Regions from separate parts of the Streptomyces sp. NPDC107562 genome, predicted to be linked through region 1. Evidence: riboswitches for the same ligand, from Rfam matches in the RefSeq annotation. Region 1 holds a riboswitch; each other region holds the start of a gene.
The links. A riboswitch is a leader RNA that binds a small molecule or an ion and turns the genes downstream of it on or off. The one in region 1 is predicted to bind cyclic di-AMP.
Positions count from the first base shown of each region.

Region 2: linked by a shared signal. The riboswitch ahead of ACZ7LV_RS32860 (transglycosylase family protein) and the one ahead of ACZ7LV_RS20125 (C40 family peptidase) in region 1 are both predicted to bind cyclic di-AMP.
Region 3: linked by a shared signal. The riboswitch ahead of ACZ7LV_RS22415 (C40 family peptidase) and the one ahead of ACZ7LV_RS20125 (C40 family peptidase) in region 1 are both predicted to bind cyclic di-AMP.

Region 1 is NZ_JBVKBE010000006.1:371,652-377,144, reverse strand. It holds gene ACZ7LV_RS20135 (helix-turn-helix domain-containing protein) at 1-332, opposite strand, end outside; gene ACZ7LV_RS20130 (ATP-binding protein) at 545-994, shown strand; gene ACZ7LV_RS20125 (C40 family peptidase) at 1,700-2,173, opposite strand; cyclic di-AMP (ydaO/yuaA leader) riboswitch at 2,177-2,366, opposite strand; gene ACZ7LV_RS20120 (ABC transporter permease) at 2,954-3,961, opposite strand; gene ACZ7LV_RS20115 (TetR/AcrR family transcriptional regulator) at 4,078-4,725, shown strand; gene ACZ7LV_RS20110 (urease subunit gamma) at 4,839-5,141, shown strand; gene ACZ7LV_RS20105 (urease subunit beta) at 5,152-5,463, shown strand; gene ACZ7LV_RS20100 (urease subunit alpha) at 5,456-5,493, shown strand, end outside.
Region 2 is NZ_JBVKBE010000016.1:99,874-105,366, forward strand. It holds gene ACZ7LV_RS32840 (Ppx/GppA phosphatase family protein) at 1-347, opposite strand, end outside; gene ACZ7LV_RS32845 (DUF501 domain-containing protein) at 344-877, opposite strand; gene ACZ7LV_RS32850 (FtsB family cell division protein) at 896-1,393, opposite strand; gene eno (phosphopyruvate hydratase) at 1,504-2,784, opposite strand; gene ACZ7LV_RS32860 (transglycosylase family protein) at 3,079-3,762, opposite strand; cyclic di-AMP (ydaO/yuaA leader) riboswitch at 3,766-3,945, opposite strand; gene ACZ7LV_RS32865 (transglycosylase family protein) at 4,151-5,227, opposite strand; gene ACZ7LV_RS32870 (cytochrome P450 family protein) at 5,373-5,493, opposite strand, start outside.
Region 3 is NZ_JBVKBE010000008.1:79,495-84,987, forward strand. It holds gene ACZ7LV_RS22405 (M23 family metallopeptidase) at 1-259, shown strand, start outside; gene pcrA (DNA helicase PcrA) at 327-2,837, opposite strand; cyclic di-AMP (ydaO/yuaA leader) riboswitch at 3,149-3,302, shown strand; gene ACZ7LV_RS22415 (C40 family peptidase) at 3,311-4,507, shown strand; gene ACZ7LV_RS22420 (hypothetical protein) at 4,599-4,952, opposite strand; gene ACZ7LV_RS22425 (C40 family peptidase) at 5,451-5,493, shown strand, end outside.

The sequences.
Region 1 (5,493 bases):
GCCTGCGACTCCAGGCTGATGAAGTCGCGGTACGTGGGCGGCAGCACCCCCTTGTAGGCGTGCCACCAGTGGTCGCGGCCCTGGCCGCCGCCGGAGCCCGCCAACGCCAGAAGGAGATCCCTGAGTTGGGCGTCGTCCACCCCGTAGGCATCCAGGAGTAACCGCACATCGGCCGGTTTCACGCCGCTCGCGCCGGTCTCGATCCGGCTCACTTTCGACTGATGCCATCCCACCAACCGCGCCGCCTCACCGCTCGTGAGGCCCGCGCGGCCTCGCAGTGTGCGCAATTCGGCGCCCAGTTTCCGGCGGCGCACCGCGGGACCGTGCTGCATGGGCTACTCCTTACTCCTTCCGAGCCGCCCAAATACGCTCTGCCGTCGCAGAGTTCACCGCTTCGAGCGACAGATATATGCATATCTTGGTGGATCGCCACCGCTACCGGTCTTTGAGTGGCAGTCTGGCGAAGAAGCACCAGTCCGGGACCGTACTCGAACCATCCGCTCCGTGTCGGGCCGCGGTCCCGTGGGAAAGGGACGACGTCGCCATGGCAGACCATCTGGAAGCATCCGTCACTCTGCCGAGCGATCCCGCCTCGGTCTCCACCGCCCGCACCTACGTCGTCAGCACCCTGGCGGAATGGGGTCTGCGACCGGAGACCGAGGAGGCCGACACGATCAGGCTCATCATCTCCGAACTCGCCACCAACGCCGTCCAGCACACCCTCGGTCAGTCGCCCACCTTCACGGTCGCGATGCGGCTCGACCGCGACGAGCAGCTCCGCATCGGAGTGACCGACAGTCACCCGCGCTTCCCCAAGAGACTTCCGGCCGCCGTCCAGCAGGACAACGGCCGCGGCATGGTCATCATCCGCTGGCTCGCCGCGGAATGCGGCGGCCGCCTCAGAGTCCGTCCGACCCGTGAGGGCGGCAAGACGGTGTCGATCGAACTCCCCTGGACGGTCCCGGCCCGCCTGGGGGGCGGGCAGGAGCCGTAGCCCGTCCGGGGCAGGGGCGCGGGGATCCGGCGAGGAGCGGCGCCGGGTGCTCCTGGGGGTCGCTTCTGGGTACCCGCGCCGCGCGCCGGGCACGGACCCGGCGGCGCGGAGGGGCAGGTTCTCAGAGTCCGTCCGACCCGTGAGGGCGGCAAGACGGTGTCGATCGAACTCCCCTGGACGGTCCCGGCCCGCCTGGGTGGCGGGCAGGAGCCGTAGCCCGTCCGGGGGCAGAGGCGCGGGGATCCGGCGAGGAGCGGCGCCGGGTGCTCCTGGGGGTCGCTTCTGGGTACCCGCGCCGGGCGCCGGACCCGGCGGCACGGAGGGGCACGTTGTGGCGTCACGGCGGTCTCGGGGGGCCGGAGCCGGGCGTGACTGCCGGGGTCGGGCGGGGCAGTCCGACCGGCCGGGGCGTCCGGGCGCGGACCCTCGTCGTCAGGGCGGCCCCTCGGCGCCCCCCGGTGCGAGCCCGCGCCGTCCTGGGCCCCTGCGCCCGTCCGACGGCACCCACGGGCCCAGCCGGGGCTCCGAGGGGCCTCACGGGGCCCCTGTGCCGAAGAGCCGCCGGCGGGCCGCCCGTGCCCCGGAGGGCGTCACGGGCGGCCCGCGGGTCGTTCTCGGCGCGACCCCGCCGACGAGTCGCGTCGAGCCCGTGTCACGGGCGGGGCGGCGGCGTCCCCTCCGGGCGCCGCCACCGCCACCCGGGGGTCACTTGACCCGGCCGTACCAGACGCTCTTGGTCCAGATCTTCTGGAGCCGCACCACGTCCCCGGTCTTCGGGGCGTGCCAGATCTTCCCCTTCCCGGCGTAGATCCCCACGTGGTAGACGTTCGACCCGGAGTGGAAGAACACGAGGTCGCCGGCCTTGCGGCTCTTGGCCCCGATGTGGCGGGTCTTGTTGTACTGCTGGGCTGCCGTGCGGGGCAGCTTCTTGCCCGCCTTCTTGAACGAGTACAGGGTCAGCCCGGAGCAGTCGAACCTGCGCGGCCCGGTGGCGCCCCACCTGTAGGGGGAGCCCTTCTTCGAGGCGGCGATCTGGAGTGCCTTCGTCGCCGTCGTGGCGGCCGCGGCCTCGGAGGCGAAGCCCGGAGCCACTACGGAGCCGCCCACCGCGGCAAGGGTGAGGGCCGAGGCCGTACCGGCACGGGCCATCAGCGACGGGACACGATTGAGCGCGGTCATGCGCAACCCTTCGTCAGCCGCCTGTGAAGGATGACCTGTCGGATTCGGGCTGGCGAAGTAGCCCGGCCGCGTTGCCACGGCTTCACCCCAAGGGACGCTCGGAGATTGCGCTCCGGCGACCCGTCGTGCTTGGGTCCTCCACTCCTGCCGATCCACTCCTGTCGACCGGTCATCCGGGCGGCGGCAGGACTCGGCGTCCGCCCGGACCGCCCCGCCGCGGCGGCGGGGGCTTGTCGTCAGTCAGGGATCTTGACTCACGGAAGTCCGAAAATCCCAACGCAATCAGGGATTTGTGGCGTTACTCACCACTCACCCGTTCGGGTGGACATCCCCCTGTTCGACCCGGTGTCAAGGGCGCCACGCCACCCCGGACCAGCGGCGGAAGGCCTCATCACGCCCCGAGGCAGGTCGCGTTGCGCAACCGCAAGGGCACCGAAAAAGGAGGGGAAGGTCATCCGGACGGCGGTAGCCCTTTTGGTCCGTTTCAACTCCCGCCCGCACGAACCGTCATGACACCCGGTGACCCGGGACGGCGGCGGGCGGATCAGTCCTGCCCGCAGCTGTCGGAGCGCGGTGCGACGGCGTCGGCGCGCACCGGTGGCGCTCCACGACGATCTCCGCGCACCGGCGTCCGGGCGGGCGCGCGGTCCACGACTCGGGTCGCCGTCCCGCGCCGGGCCGATTCACGCGGTCCGGCTGACCGGCCGTCACCCGATCGGCCGGGACGCGAAGAGGCCGTGCGCCCCGTCCGCTACAGCGGGGCGCACGGCCGGTCCGTGGTCAGAGCGCCGGCGCGGGCTCCCGCTCGGCCACGACCTCGCGCGCCGCCCCGGTACGGGACTTCAGCGCGCTGCCCAGCAGCACCGCGCCGAGCCCGATCGCGGCCCACCAGGTGAGGGTGAGCGCCGGGCCGAGGGCGGCCGCGCCGTCGAAGTACGACACCGAGCGCAGCAGCGTCGTCCCCGCGCCCGGCGGCAGCCACTGGCCGATCGTCCCGGCCGGCTCGGGCAGCATCTGCGGCGCCGACGCCGCCCCCGAGAGCGGGTTGCCGAACAGCATCAGCGTGCCGCCGGCGACGGCGATCCCGGCGCGGCCCACCAGAGCGGCGAGCCCCGCGACGGCGCCGCTCACCGCCAGCGTGGACAGCCCGAGGACGGCGGCCTCGGCCCACCAGTTCCCGGTGAGGACCCCCAGCCAGCTGTGCGCGATCGCGGCAGCGCCGACGCCGACCAGCGCGGACGCGCCCACCAGCGCGGTCACCGCCCGGATCCCGCGCAGCCCCCGCACGGAGACGGCCGCGCCCGCCGCGATCCCGCCCAGCGCCAGCGGCAGCACGCTCGCGGCCAGTGCGGCGCCCCGCGGGTCGGTCTCGGGGGCGGCCACCACGTCCACCGTCCGCGGCGGGGTGCCGTCGGCGGACATCGCCTGCTGGAGCAGTTGCGCGACCACCGGGCCGGCGGCCGAAGCGGTCAGCAGCTCGGGGCCCTGGGCGGTGACGACGACGGCGCCGTACACCGTCCGGTCCCCGACGGCCTCGCGGGCGGCGGCCTCGTCGGCGTACCGGTGGACCTCGAAGGCGCCCGGATGCCGTGCCAGCTGCCGCTCGACCTGCGCGGTGGCGGTGGCCGGACCCGCGACACCGAGCGGCAGGTCGTGCGGCGCGGTCCGGGCGGCCGGCCAGGCGAAGGCCCACAGCGCGAGCGCCGCCACGAGCGGGACGAGGACGACGACCGCGACGACGTGCCGGGCGCCGGGACGGGTGGGCTGCGTGCCGGTTGGCGTGGACATGGAGTTCCCCCTCGGGTGGACGCCTCAAAAAGAAGGATCGTTCGTTTTTGGTGGCACCACCGTGTGCCGCGGTGCGTGCTCTTGTCAAGAAAGAATGTTCGTTCTACATTCGGGGCATGGCCCGTGTATCCCAGGAACACCTCGACGCCCGCCGCCGGCAGATCCTCGACGGCGCCGCCGTCTGCTTCGCCCGCAACGGCTTCCACGCCACGTCGATGCAGGACGTGCTCAAAGAGGTGAACCTCTCCGCGGGCGCCGTCTACCGCTACTTCAGCGGCAAGGAGGAGCTGATCGCGGCGATCGTCGCCGAGGTGCTCGGCTCGGTCCACGCGGCCTTCGAGGAGGCGGCGCGCCAGAGCCCGCCCCCACCGCCGGACGAACTCGTCGCGGCGGTCCTGGGCCGGACGCTCGCCGCCCGGGAGAACCTCACCGTGGACGGCCTGCCCGCCTTTCCACGGCTGGTCATCCAGGTGTGGGCGGAGACCCTGCGCAACGAGGACCTGAGGGCCGTCCTGGGCGAGGGGTACGCCTCGGTGCGCGCGGCCTGGGCGCGGATCGTCGAGAGCTACCAGAGCGCCGGCATGATGTCGCGGGACGCCGAACCGGACCGCGTGGCCCGCACGATGATCGCCGCCGTGATCGGCTTCCTCGCGCAGCAGTCCCTCTTCGGGCCCGCCCCGGTCGAGGTCCTCCGCGACGGACTGCGCGCGCTGATGGGCATGCGGGACCAGCCAGCCGCGTCCCAGGGGTCACAGTTCGGTTAACGCGCCCGAAACGCACGCCAACTAGCGTGCCCCTCCACGCCGTCGGGGAGTTCGGCCGGTGGCGGCGGGCAACCGGGCCCCGCACGGCCCGGAGCGAGGATGTGAGGTGGCACGTGCAACTGACCCCGCACGAGAAGGAGAGGCTGCTGATCCACGTCGCGGCGGACGTGGCCGAGAAGCGTCGGGCCCGCGGGCTGAGACTGAACCACCCCGAGGCCGTCGCCCTCATCACCTCGCACATCCTCGAAGGCGCACGCGACGGCCGCACGGTCGCCGAACTCATGGCCTCCGGACGGGAACTGCTCACGCGGGACGACGTCATGGACGGCATCCCCGAGATGATCCACGACGTGCAGGTCGAGGCGACCTTCCCGGACGGCACCAAACTCGTCACCGTCCACGCCCCGATCGTGTGAGGCGGCCGCGATGATCCCCGGAGAGATCCTCTTCGCCGACGGCCCGATCGCCTACAACCAGGGCCGCGAGGTCACCCGCCTCACCGTGCTCAACGCGGCCGACCGGCCCGTCCAGGTCGGCTCCCACTACCACTTCGCCGAGGCCAACCCCGGCCTGGAGTTCGACCGCGCCGCGGCGCGCGGCAAGCGGCTCAACGTCGCCGCGGGCACCGCCGTGCGCTTCGAGCCGGGCATCCCCGTCGACGTCGAACTCGTCCCGCTCGCCGGTGCCCGCGTGGTGCCCGGCCTGCGCGGGGAGACCGGAGGTGCCCTCGATGCCTGAGATCTCGCGCGCCGCCTACGCCGACCTGTT
Region 2 (5,493 bases), on a different contig from region 1:
TCGGCCTCCTCGTCGCCGGTGACGACCTCGGGCTCGACGCCGAGGATGTCCACCACCCCGCGCACGAAGTCGTCCCGGTTCTCGGCGTCCCGGGTGGCGGAGGTGGCGACGAAACGGACCCGCTCGGCGCCGTGCTCCTTGATGATCCGGGCGTAGTCACGGCAGGCCGCGAAGGTGCGCTCCAGCGCCTCGGGGGCCAGCCGTCCGGTGCGGTCGACGCCCTGGCCGAGCCGCACGATGGTCATCCGCCGGTCCAGCTCGGCCAGTTCACCGCTCGCCGCGTCCACGTCGGCCACGAGGAGCCGGATCGAGTTCGTACCGCAGTCCACGGCGGCCACGCGCGTCACTTGACGTCCTCCTCGTGCGCCGGGGTCACGCACGCGCCCTTGCGCCACCACTGCGGCAGCAGCGCCAGGGCCTCGTCACCGAGCGGGTTGACGCCCGGCCCGGCGGCCAGGCTGTGCGCGACGAGCACGTGCAGGCACTTCACCCGGTCAGGCATGCCGCCCGCGCTCGGGAAGTTCCTCAGCTCCTCGATCTCGTCCCGGCGCCGGACGTAGTCCTCGTGCGCGGCACGGTACGCGGCGGCCAGCTCCGGGTCGGTCTCCAGCCGGGCCGTCATCTTCTTCATCACGCCCTCGGCCTCCAGCGTGCCGATGGCCGACGAGGCCCGCGGGCACGTCAGGTAGTACAGCGTCGGGAAGGGCGTGCCGTCGGGCAGCCGGGGGGCCGTCTCCACGACGTCCGGCTGCCCGCACGGGCACCGGTGCGCGATCGCGCGCAGTCCGCGCGGCGGCCGCCCGAGCTGCTGCTTGAAGGCCTCGACGTCGGCGTCGGTGGGCTCGGTGCGCGGGGTGGGCGGCGGGGGCGTTTCCATACCTGTCTCTCTGTGCGTTCACCGGCCGGAGGCGTCCGGCCGGTGGTGGGCGGCGTCGGCCTTGTCGACCCCGTCCCAGACGTTCGCGTACCAGGGGCGGTCGGTCGTGCCCTGGTCGGTGCGCGACTGCCGGGCGGCGTCCGGGTCGATCACGACGTAGCCGGTCTCGCCCGGCATCACGTAGTGCAGCCGCTGCCGGATCTGCTGCTCCGCGTACGCGTCGTCCTGCCAGCGTGCCTTGAGGTCGCGCAGTTCCTCGACCCGCGCCTCGGCCTGCTGCCGCTGCTCCCGCAGGTCGGCGATCTCGGCCCGCTGGGCGACGTACTGCCTTATCGGGTAGGCGAGCGCGACGACGAGGGAGCAGACGACGAGGGCGAGCAGGGCGGCGCGGCCGGTGAGCCGGGAGCGGCGGGCCTGGCGGCGGGTCTGCGACCGGTAGACACGGGCCGCGGTCTGCTCGCCCAGCAACCTGAGCCTGGTCGCGGTGGAGAAACGGTCCCGTTCCTTCACGGCCATCTGGCTCTCGCCTCCCCATGCCTGCGTGGTGCACACGCGCGTACGTCCCCGCACACGGTACGGGACCGGGTGCGGGGACGTACGGACGACGCTTCCTACGAGGGCGTCGCTCAGCCCTTGAAGCGGGGGAAGGCGCTGCGGCCGGCGTACACCGCGGCGTCGTCGAGGATCTCCTCGATGCGCAGCAGCTGGTTGTACTTGGCCACGCGCTCGGAGCGGGCCGGGGCGCCGGTCTTGATCTGGCCGCAGTTGGTGGCGACGGCGAGGTCGGCGATGGTGACGTCCTCGGTCTCGCCGGAGCGGTGGGACATCATGCACTTGAAGCCGCTGCGCTGGGCCAGCTCGACGGCGTCCAGGGTCTCGGTCAGGGAGCCGATCTGGTTGACCTTGACGAGCAGGGCGTTGGCGGCCCCGTCCTCGATGCCGCGGGCCAGGCGCTCCGGGTTGGTGACGAACAGGTCGTCGCCGACGAGCTGGACCTTGTCACCGAGCTTCTCGGTGATGGTCTTCCAGCCCTCCCAGTCGTCCTCGAACAGCGGGTCCTCGATGGAGACCAGCGGGTACGCGTCGACGAGCTCCGCGTAGTACTCGGTCATCTCGGCGGCCGAGCGGTCCTTGCCCTCGAAGGTGTAGACGCCGTCCTTGTAGAACTCGGAGGCGGCGACGTCGAGGGCGAGGGCGATCTGCTCGCCGGGGGTGTAGCCGGCCTCCTTGATGGCCTCGAGGATGAGGTCGAGGGCCTCACGGTTGGAGCCGAGGTTCGGGGCGAAGCCGCCCTCGTCGCCGAGGCCGGTGGCCAGGCCCTTGCCCTTCAGCACCTTCTTGAGGGTGTGGTAGACCTCGGTGCCCCAGCGCAGGGCCTCGGAGAAGGACTCCGCGCCGATCGGGGCGATCATGAACTCCTGGATGTCCACGTTGGAGTCGGCGTGCGAGCCGCCGTTCAGGATGTTCATCATCGGCACCGGCAGCAGGTGCGCGTTGGGGCCGCCCAGGTAGCGGAAGAGCGGCAGGTCGCTGGCCTCGGAGGCGGCGTGCGCGACGGCGAGCGAGACGCCGAGGATGGCGTTGGCGCCGAGGGAGCCCTTGTTGTCGGTGGCGTCCAGGTCGAACATCGCCTGGTCGATCAGGCGCTGCTCGGTGGCGTCGTAGCCGACGAGCTCCGGGCCGATCTGCTCGATGACGGCCAGGACGGCCTTCTCGACGCCCTTGCCGAGGTAGCGGTTGGGGTCGCCGTCGCGGAGTTCGATGGCCTCGAAGGCGCCGGTGGAAGCGCCGGACGGAACGGCGGCACGACCCGTGCTGCCGTCGTCGAGGCCGACCTCGACCTCGACCGTGGGGTTGCCTCGGGAGTCCAGGATTTCCCGGGCTACGACGACGTCGATGGACGGCACGAGCATCTCCTTCGTGGATGTGACGCGATGGGCAGGACCGCGGCGGCTCTGCGAGACGAGCCTAACCGGCTCCGTGCGATCGGCCAGCCGGTCGCCCCTCTAGAGGACCGAACCGAGAGTAAATTGTTTCCGAACGAAACAAAGACGGGGGTGCACCGCACGGCGAGCGGCGCACGAAAAAGCCCCGCCCCGGTGCGTACGGGGGAAGACGCACCGGGGCGGGGAGCCCGTGGGGACGGGGGGTGACCCTCACGGGAGCCCGGGGGGCCTCCGGCGGGTCGGCGGCGGACCGTTCTACTTCAGGTGCAGCTGCTGACCCGGGAAGATGAGGTCGGCGTCCTCGACGATGTCCTTGTTCAGCTGGAACAGCTTCTCCCAGCCACCCTTGACGTCGTGGTCGGCGGCGATGGTGCTGAGGGTGTCACCCTCGACGACCTTGTACTCGCCGTCGCCCTTCTTCACCTTGTCGCCGGTCGGCGTGGTGACGGTCTCCTTCGCGGCCGGACGCTCCGCGGAACGCGAAGCCGGCTGCTCCTCGGTCGCGCGCGTCTCGGTGCCGGTGCTCTGCGACTCGTCGGCGGCGGCTCCGCCGCCGGTGTAGGTGGCGTTCGACAGGCCGGTGCCGCAGACCGGCCAGGCGCCCTTGCCCTGACCCGCGAGCACCTTCTCGGCGATCTGGATCTGCTGCTCCTTGGAGGCCTGGTCGGCCGTGCCGGCGAACTGCGTGCCGCCGTACGCGGCCCAGGTGGAGGCGGAGAACTGCAGACCGCCGTAGTAACCGTTGCCGGTGTTGATGGACCAGTTGCCACCGGACTCGCACTGGGCGACGGCGTCCCACTCGGAGGCCGTGGCGGCGGAGGCGCTGCCGGCCGCCATCAGCGGGGCGGCGACGGCGGCGGCGCCGGTGACGCCGACGGCGGCGATGGCGCGAACGGTCTTGGACGCACGACGGTGCTTGCCCTTGCTGGAAAACAGCATGGTTGATCCCCTCACCGACGCCTGCGAGGTGAGCTGTCGGGTTCGGGCCGGTTGAGTTGCCCGGCCACACCTCCCTGGGAGGCGTGGCTTCACCCCAAGCCGGTTCCGGCGCTGAGTCTCCTCAACTGCCGGGTCCGGCACCTACCTTGGGTCCCCCGCTCCTGCCTACGGCGCTTGACGCGACGACTGTTCCCGGAGGGCCGCTGGCAGGATTCGGCGTTGCGGCACCCGGGGCTCGTGGTGACGAGCGGTCACGACCGTAGACAGGCGATCGACGGAATTTCAAAGACGATCAGGGCTTCTGAGACTCATCCCACACTTTCACCAAATCGGACATTCGGCTCGAAGTGTGACGTGAACTCCCGCTGTTCCCGGGCCGTTTCCCGCCCTACCTGCCGACCGACTCCGCGCCGACATCCAGCGACTGACCGGGGACGATGTGGTCCGGGTCGCCACCGAGGGCGTCCTGGTTGACGACGTACAGCGAGGCCCATCCACCCTGCACGCCAAGGGAGTCGGCGATGCCCCAGAGGGTGTCGCCGTCCTGGACCGTGTACGCGTCGTCGAGGCCCGGACGCCCGGCGGCACCGTCCCGCGAGGCGTGCCGCCCCGAGGAGCCGCCGGCGCGCTCGCCGTCCTCGTCCGCACTGCCTCCCCGGTGCTTGCCGGAGCCGAGGAGGCCCGTGCCGGTGAGGTTCGAGGCGCTCGGGGTGCTCGAAGGCACGCCCGAGGGCGAGGAACTTGAGGGAGATTCGCCCGATTCGGGGGATTCGCTGGAACCGGTGGACTCGCCGGAGCCGGGCGAGGTCGAGCCCTCGGCACCCGGGGAGCTGGAGCCGCCGGACGGGGTGGATTCGCCGGATTCCGAAGGGTTCGCGGAGTTCGCGGGTGTGCGGGACTCCCCGGCACCGCGGGAGCTGCCGGACCCCTTGGCATCGCCGTCCCGGTCGGAGGCGCCGGAGGAGGCGCGACCGGACGAGTGGGACAATCCGAGCGAGTTGGACAGACCGCCCGTATCGCCGCTTCTCGTGTAGAGCGGCGTACTGGACGCGTCACCGACCACACCCGTGTCGACCGTGGCCGACTCGGAGTCCGCTTCCAGCCCCACCAGCGGGCCGCAGGTCGCCCAGGCGCCGACGCCCTGGTCCGCGAGGACCTTCTCGGCGACGGCGATCTGCTGCGAACGGCTGGCCAGGTCCGCGCTCGCGGCATAGGTGAGGCCGCCGTGCTTCTCCCAGTCCCGCTGGGAGAGTTGGAGTCCGCCGTAGGAGCCGTTGCCCGTGTCGGCGCTCCAGGAGCCGCCGGTCTCGCACTCGGCGACCCGGTCCCAGGTCGTCCCACTGGCCGCGCTCGCGCCGGTGGCGGCGAGGAGGGGGAGGGCGATGGCGGAGCCGGTCACGCCGGCCGCGACGACGAGTGCGGGCGCCTGACGGGGGCGACGGTGACGACCGTTCCCGGAGAGCATGCGGGGACCTTTCGCGTGACAGCGGGGACCTGCGCGGCCGGTGAAACCGAAAGGCCGTGCTGAGGGGTGAAGGTATAGGCAGACGATCACTTGTCACAAGTTCATGCCGCGCAGATCACGTGAAGATCACATAGTTGAAAGCCCGTCACTTTTCCCGCACAGGCGTGAACTCCACCGGCAGCGTCCGCAGACCTCGCATGATGAGCCCGCCCCGCCAGCGCAGTTCGGCGGGATCCGCGGCGAGCCGCAGGTCAGGGAGGCGGGTC
Region 3 (5,493 bases), on a different contig from region 1:
GGTCCGCACCGAGTACAACAGCGCGTACGGCAACATGCTGATCGTGACGGCGATGGACGGCACGGAGACGTGGTACTGCCACCTCTCCAGCTACCAGGTCGCCTCCGGTACGACCGTCAAGGCCGGCGACGCGATCGCGTTCTCCGGCAACTCCGGCAACTCGACCGGCCCGCACCTGCACTTCGAGGTGCGCCCCGGCGGCGGCGCGGCGATCGACCCGCTGTCCTGGCTGCGCAGCCACGGGATCGACCCCTCGTAACGCGTCCCGCGCAGCAGGGCGGGGGCTCCGCGACGGACGGCGGAACCCCCGGATCCGGCCCGTGCGGCTACAGCTTCTCCACCGGCGCGTACCGCAGCAGCAACCGCTTCGGCTTGGTGTCCCCGAAGTCGATCGTGGCTTCGGCGTTCGCACCCGTGCCCTTCACCGCGACCACGGTGCCGAGCCCGAACTGGTCGTGCGTGACCCGGTCCCCCACCGCCAGCGCGACGACGGGCTGTTCGGCCGTCCGCCGGGTGGCGAAACCCGACGCGCCGGACGCCGAGGAGCGTGAGCGGGACGAGGACAGGGAGGCCGCCACGGCCGACACCGGGCCCGCGGGGGCGGCGGGGGCGCCCGTGCGCTTCCAGTCCAGGTGCGCTCCCGGGATCTCCTCCAGGAAGCGGGACGGCGGGTTGTACTGCGGCTGGCCCCAGGCGCTGCGCATCACCGACCGGGTGAGGTACAGCCGCTCGCGGGCGCGGGTGATGCCGACGTAGGCGAGCCGCCGTTCCTCCTCCAGTTCCTTGGTCTGGCCGAGGGCGCGCATGTGCGGGAAGACGCCGTCCTCCATGCCGGTGAGGAAGACGACCGGGAACTCCAGTCCCTTGGCGGTGTGCAGCGTCATCAGCGTGATGACGCCGTCGCCGTCCTCCTCGTCGGGGATCTGGTCGGAGTCGGCGACCAGCGCGACCTGCTCAAGGAAGTCGGCCAGCGTCCCGGCCTCGCCCTCCGCGCGCTCCTGCTCGAACTCCAGGGCGACGGCGGCGAGTTCCTGGAGGTTCTCGATCCGGGTCTCGTCCTGGGGGTCGGTGGAGGTCTGCAACTCGGCCAGATAGCCGGTGCGTTCCAGCACGGCCTCCAGGATCGTCGCCGGGCCGACGCCGGAGTCCACGATCGTGCGGAGGTCCTCCATCAGCGTGTTGAACCGCTTGACGGCGTTCGTGGAGCGGGCGGCCATGCCGTACGCCTCGTCGACCCGCTTGAGCGCCTGCGGGAAGCTGATCTTCTCGCGCTGGGAGAGCGCGTCGATCATGGCTTCCGCCCGGTCCCCGATGCCCCGCTTGGGAACGTTGAGGATCCGGCGCAGCGGCACCGAGTCCTCCGGGTTCGCGAGCACCCGCAGGTAGGCCAGGACGTCCCTGACCTCCTTGCGCTCGTAGAAGCGGACGCCGCCGACGACCTTGTAGGGCAGTCCGACGCGGATGAAGATCTCTTCGAAGACACGGGACTGGGCGTTCGTGCGGTAGAAGACCGCGACGTCGCCCGCCTTGGCGTCGCCGGCGTCCGTCAGACGGTCTATCTCGTCGGCGACGAACTGCGCCTCGTCGTGCTCGGAGTCGGCGACGTAGCCGGTGATGCGCGCGCCCGAGCCGGCGTTGGTCCACAGGTTCTTGGGGCGGCGGGACTCGTTGCGCTCGATGACGGCGTTGGCGGCGGAGAGGATCGTCTGCGTGGAGCGGTAGTTCTGCTCCAGCAGGATCGTCGTGGCGTTCGGGTAGTCCTCCTCGAACTGGAGGATGTTGCGGATGGTCGCGCCGCGGAAGGCGTAGATCGACTGGTCCGCGTCGCCCACCACGCACAGTTCGGCGGGCGGCAGCTCGTCCGGGCCGGGCGGTACGTCGACGTCCTCGGGGGCTCGCTCGCCGGTGCCGACGAGCTCGCGCACCAGGGCGTACTGGGCGTGGTTGGTGTCCTGGTACTCGTCGACCAGGACGTGCCGGAAGCGGCGGCGGTAGTGCTCGGCGACGTCCGGGAAGGCGCGGAGCAGGTTGACCGTCGTCATGATCAGGTCGTCGAAGTCGAGGGCGTTGGCCTCGCGCAGGCGTGACTGGTACAGCGCGTAGGCCTGGGCGAGGGTCTTCTCGAAGCCTCCCCCAGACTCCGTCTGGGAGGTGCCCCCAGTGGCCTGGGCGGCGAAGTCCTCCTCGTCGATCAGCTCGTTCTTGAGGTTGCTGATCTTGGCGCTGAAGGACTTGGGCGGGTAGCGCTTGGGGTCGAGGTCCAGGTCGCGGCAGACCAGGGACATCAGGCGCTTGCTGTCGGCGGCGTCGTAGATCGAGAAGGACGACGTGAAACCGAGCTTCTTGGACTCCCGGCGCAGGATGCGCACGCAGGCGCTGTGGAAGGTCATCACCCACATCGCGTTGGCCCGGGGGCCGACCAGTCGCTCGACGCGCTCCTTCATCTCGCCCGCGGCCTTGTTGGTGAAGGTGATCGCGAGGATCTGGCCGGGGTGCACCCCGCGCTCGGCGAGGAGGTGGGCGATGCGGTGGGTGAGGACACGCGTCTTGCCGGAGCCCGCGCCCGCCACGATGAGCAGGGGGGACCCGGCGTGCACGACGGCGGCGCGCTGGTTGTCGTTCAGCCCCTCCAGGAGCGTGGCGGCGTCCAGGGCGGGGCGCGGGGCGCCGTCGCGGTAGTAGGCGTCCCGGTCCGGAGGCGCGTCGAACTTCCCGCCGAACAGATCGTCCGGCAACGACTCCGGAGCGTGATCGTCCTCGGGCGGTGACGGAGGCTCCTCATGGGCCCGTGGGGCCTGGAGGTCCGCCAGGAAGCTGTCGTCAAAGAGGCTGCTCATCGCTCTCCGAGTCTAGGGCGCCCCACCGACAACCCGCTGCCGCCCCGGAAACATCCCGGGCCCCGGGGCCGACGGCCACCGCGGGCCCGGCCCGCCACCGCCCGGCCCGCCGTCACCAGGACCTCGGCGCCGACCAGCGCTCACGGTCCGAACACGACCTCGCGCGGCGCGTGACCACTGACTGAAGGTCACGAAAATGTATCGGGCATATCACCCACCAACCTTCACACGGGCCACACGAGTTGGCTACGGTGCCGGACAGGCCGCACGACTCTTACCGGCGAACGTCGCCGGGCCGCGCGGCCTCCGCCGAGTCCGATGCGCCCAAGGCAGCCGGAGCCGGGGACCCACCGAACTTGGGGTGAATCGACCCAAATCCCTCCGGGGAGCGGGTCGTAGGGCAACCCTTCCGAACCACCCGCCCGAACCCGACAGCTAACCCGGTAGGCGGCAGATGGAAGGAGTCGCCTCCTTTGGCGTCGCACCGCAAGTCGCGCCCCACCGGCGCGCGGGTGGCAGGCATACGCACACCGGCCCTCGCCACCGCTGCCCTGACCTCCGTGGCCCTGCTCTCCCAGACCGCCCATGCCGAGCCCTCGGCCGACGACAAGCCGAGCCTCGAGGAGGTCGAGAAGAAGGTCGACGATCTCTACCGACAGGCGGAGTCGGCGACCGAGAAGTACAACGCGGGCAAGGAGAAGACCGCGAAACAGCGCAAGCGCGTCGACACCCTCCTGGACGACGTCGCCCAGCGCACCCAGAAACTGAACGAGGCGCGTGAGGAACTGGGGACGTACGCGGCCGCCCAGTACCGCACCGGGGCCTCCGTCCCCGACACCGCCACCTTCCTGCTCGCCGACTCCCCGCAGGACTACTTCGACCAGAACCAGCTGATGGGCCGTCTGACCAACCGCCAGAAGGGCGCGGTCGACGAGTACTTCAGCGAGCAGTCGGCGACGATGAAGAAGCGCCAGGAGGCCACACGGAGCCTGGAGACGCTCACCGAGTCGCAGAGCGATCTTCAGTCGGCCAAGGCCACCGTCCAGAAGAAGCTCGCCGACGCGCGGCAGCTGCTGTCGGACCTGACCGCCGAGGAGAAGGCCCGCCTCGCGGCGATCGAGAAGAAGAAGCAGGAGGAGGCCGAGCGCAAGGCCGCCGAGCTCGCCCGGCAGCAGGCGGAGGAGCAGCGGCGCCAGGAGGCGGCCCAGCAGGAGCAGGAGTCCTCGGGCGCCGGTTCCTCGGGCGCCGGTTCCTCGGCCGGCACGGGCACCGAGTCCGGCTCCGGCGACTCCGCCTCGGACACCGGGTACGCCACCAAGGCGGAGAAGGCGCTCGCCTTCGCCCGCGCGCAGATCGGCAAGCCGTACGTCTGGGGTGCCACCGGCCCCGAGTCCTACGACTGCTCAGGCCTCACCCAGGCCGCGTGGAAGGCCGCCGGCGTCACCCTCCCGCGCACCACCTACGACCAGGTCGACGCCGGCACGACGGTCTCCGTCGCCGCCGCCCGGCCGGGCGACCTGATCTTCTTCTACGACGACGTCACCCACGTCGGCCTGTACATCGGCAACGGCATGATGATCCACGCCCCGAAGCCCGGCGCGTACGTCCGCGAGGAGTCCGTCTACTACGACGGCGAGTCCTCCATCCACAGCGTGGTCCGCCCGGCCTGACACCGGCGCCCCCAGGCGGTCGCGGAGGCGGCCGAAGGGCTCACACGCGCGCGTGCGGCGGTTTCCGCGGCACGCGCGCGTGGGACGGGCGTCAGGTCCAGAGCACGGCGATGAAGACGTTCGCCGCGGTCAGCAGTCCCACCAGGCCGAACATGCCCTTGTCGACCTTCTCGTCGTCCCGCTTCACGTAGACCAGGCCGAGGATCACGATCAGCAGCGCCAGTTTCACGCCGATCTTGATGTTGTCGACGGGCTGGTCGTCCGCCTGGTTCAGGCCGACCAGGATCACGCCGGTGACCAGCATGGTCAGTGCGCCGTGCAGCATCGCCGGGACGAATCGCGCGGTGCCCTGGCCCATCGCCTTCATCTGGGTCAGGAAGCCACCGAGGAGGGCGGCGATGCCGATGATGTGCAGGCCGACGAAGAGGTGGATGAGTACGTCCATGGGGCCGGAGCCTAATCAGGAGGGGCGCGCCCGCCCCACACCGGGCTGCCCCACACCCTGCGGCCCGGCGGCGGGCCTCCCGGCACCGGGCCGCCCCCGGCGCAAGGCGTCTGCATATATGCGCCCCATAGCAGCCCCGCGCTCCCGCCCGGCCCGGAATCGCCGCATCGGTCATCGCGCCGCGTGAAGACGTCGGCGCCGAAACGCGCGCCCGATCACATACGGTCACCCACCGTTCCCCTGGCGTCACTTCCGCACAAGGCGTCACCACCACGACACGCCCGGGTTTAGCGTCCTCCACCAGGTGACCGGCTCCCCACCGCCGCCCCTGGCCAGAGGCGGCAGCCGGACACCACCGCCGAAAGGTCCGGCGGCGCCCCGCATCCCCTGTGCGGGGCGCCGCCGGACGCGTCAGCCGCCCCGGCGCGGTCGTACGTCCACCCGGTGGCCGTACGGACCGGCGGTCGCCCGAGTCGTACGAAAGGACGTGCAGTCCACGTGGCAGCCCACCGCAAGCCCCGACCACGCTCGGCCAACGGCA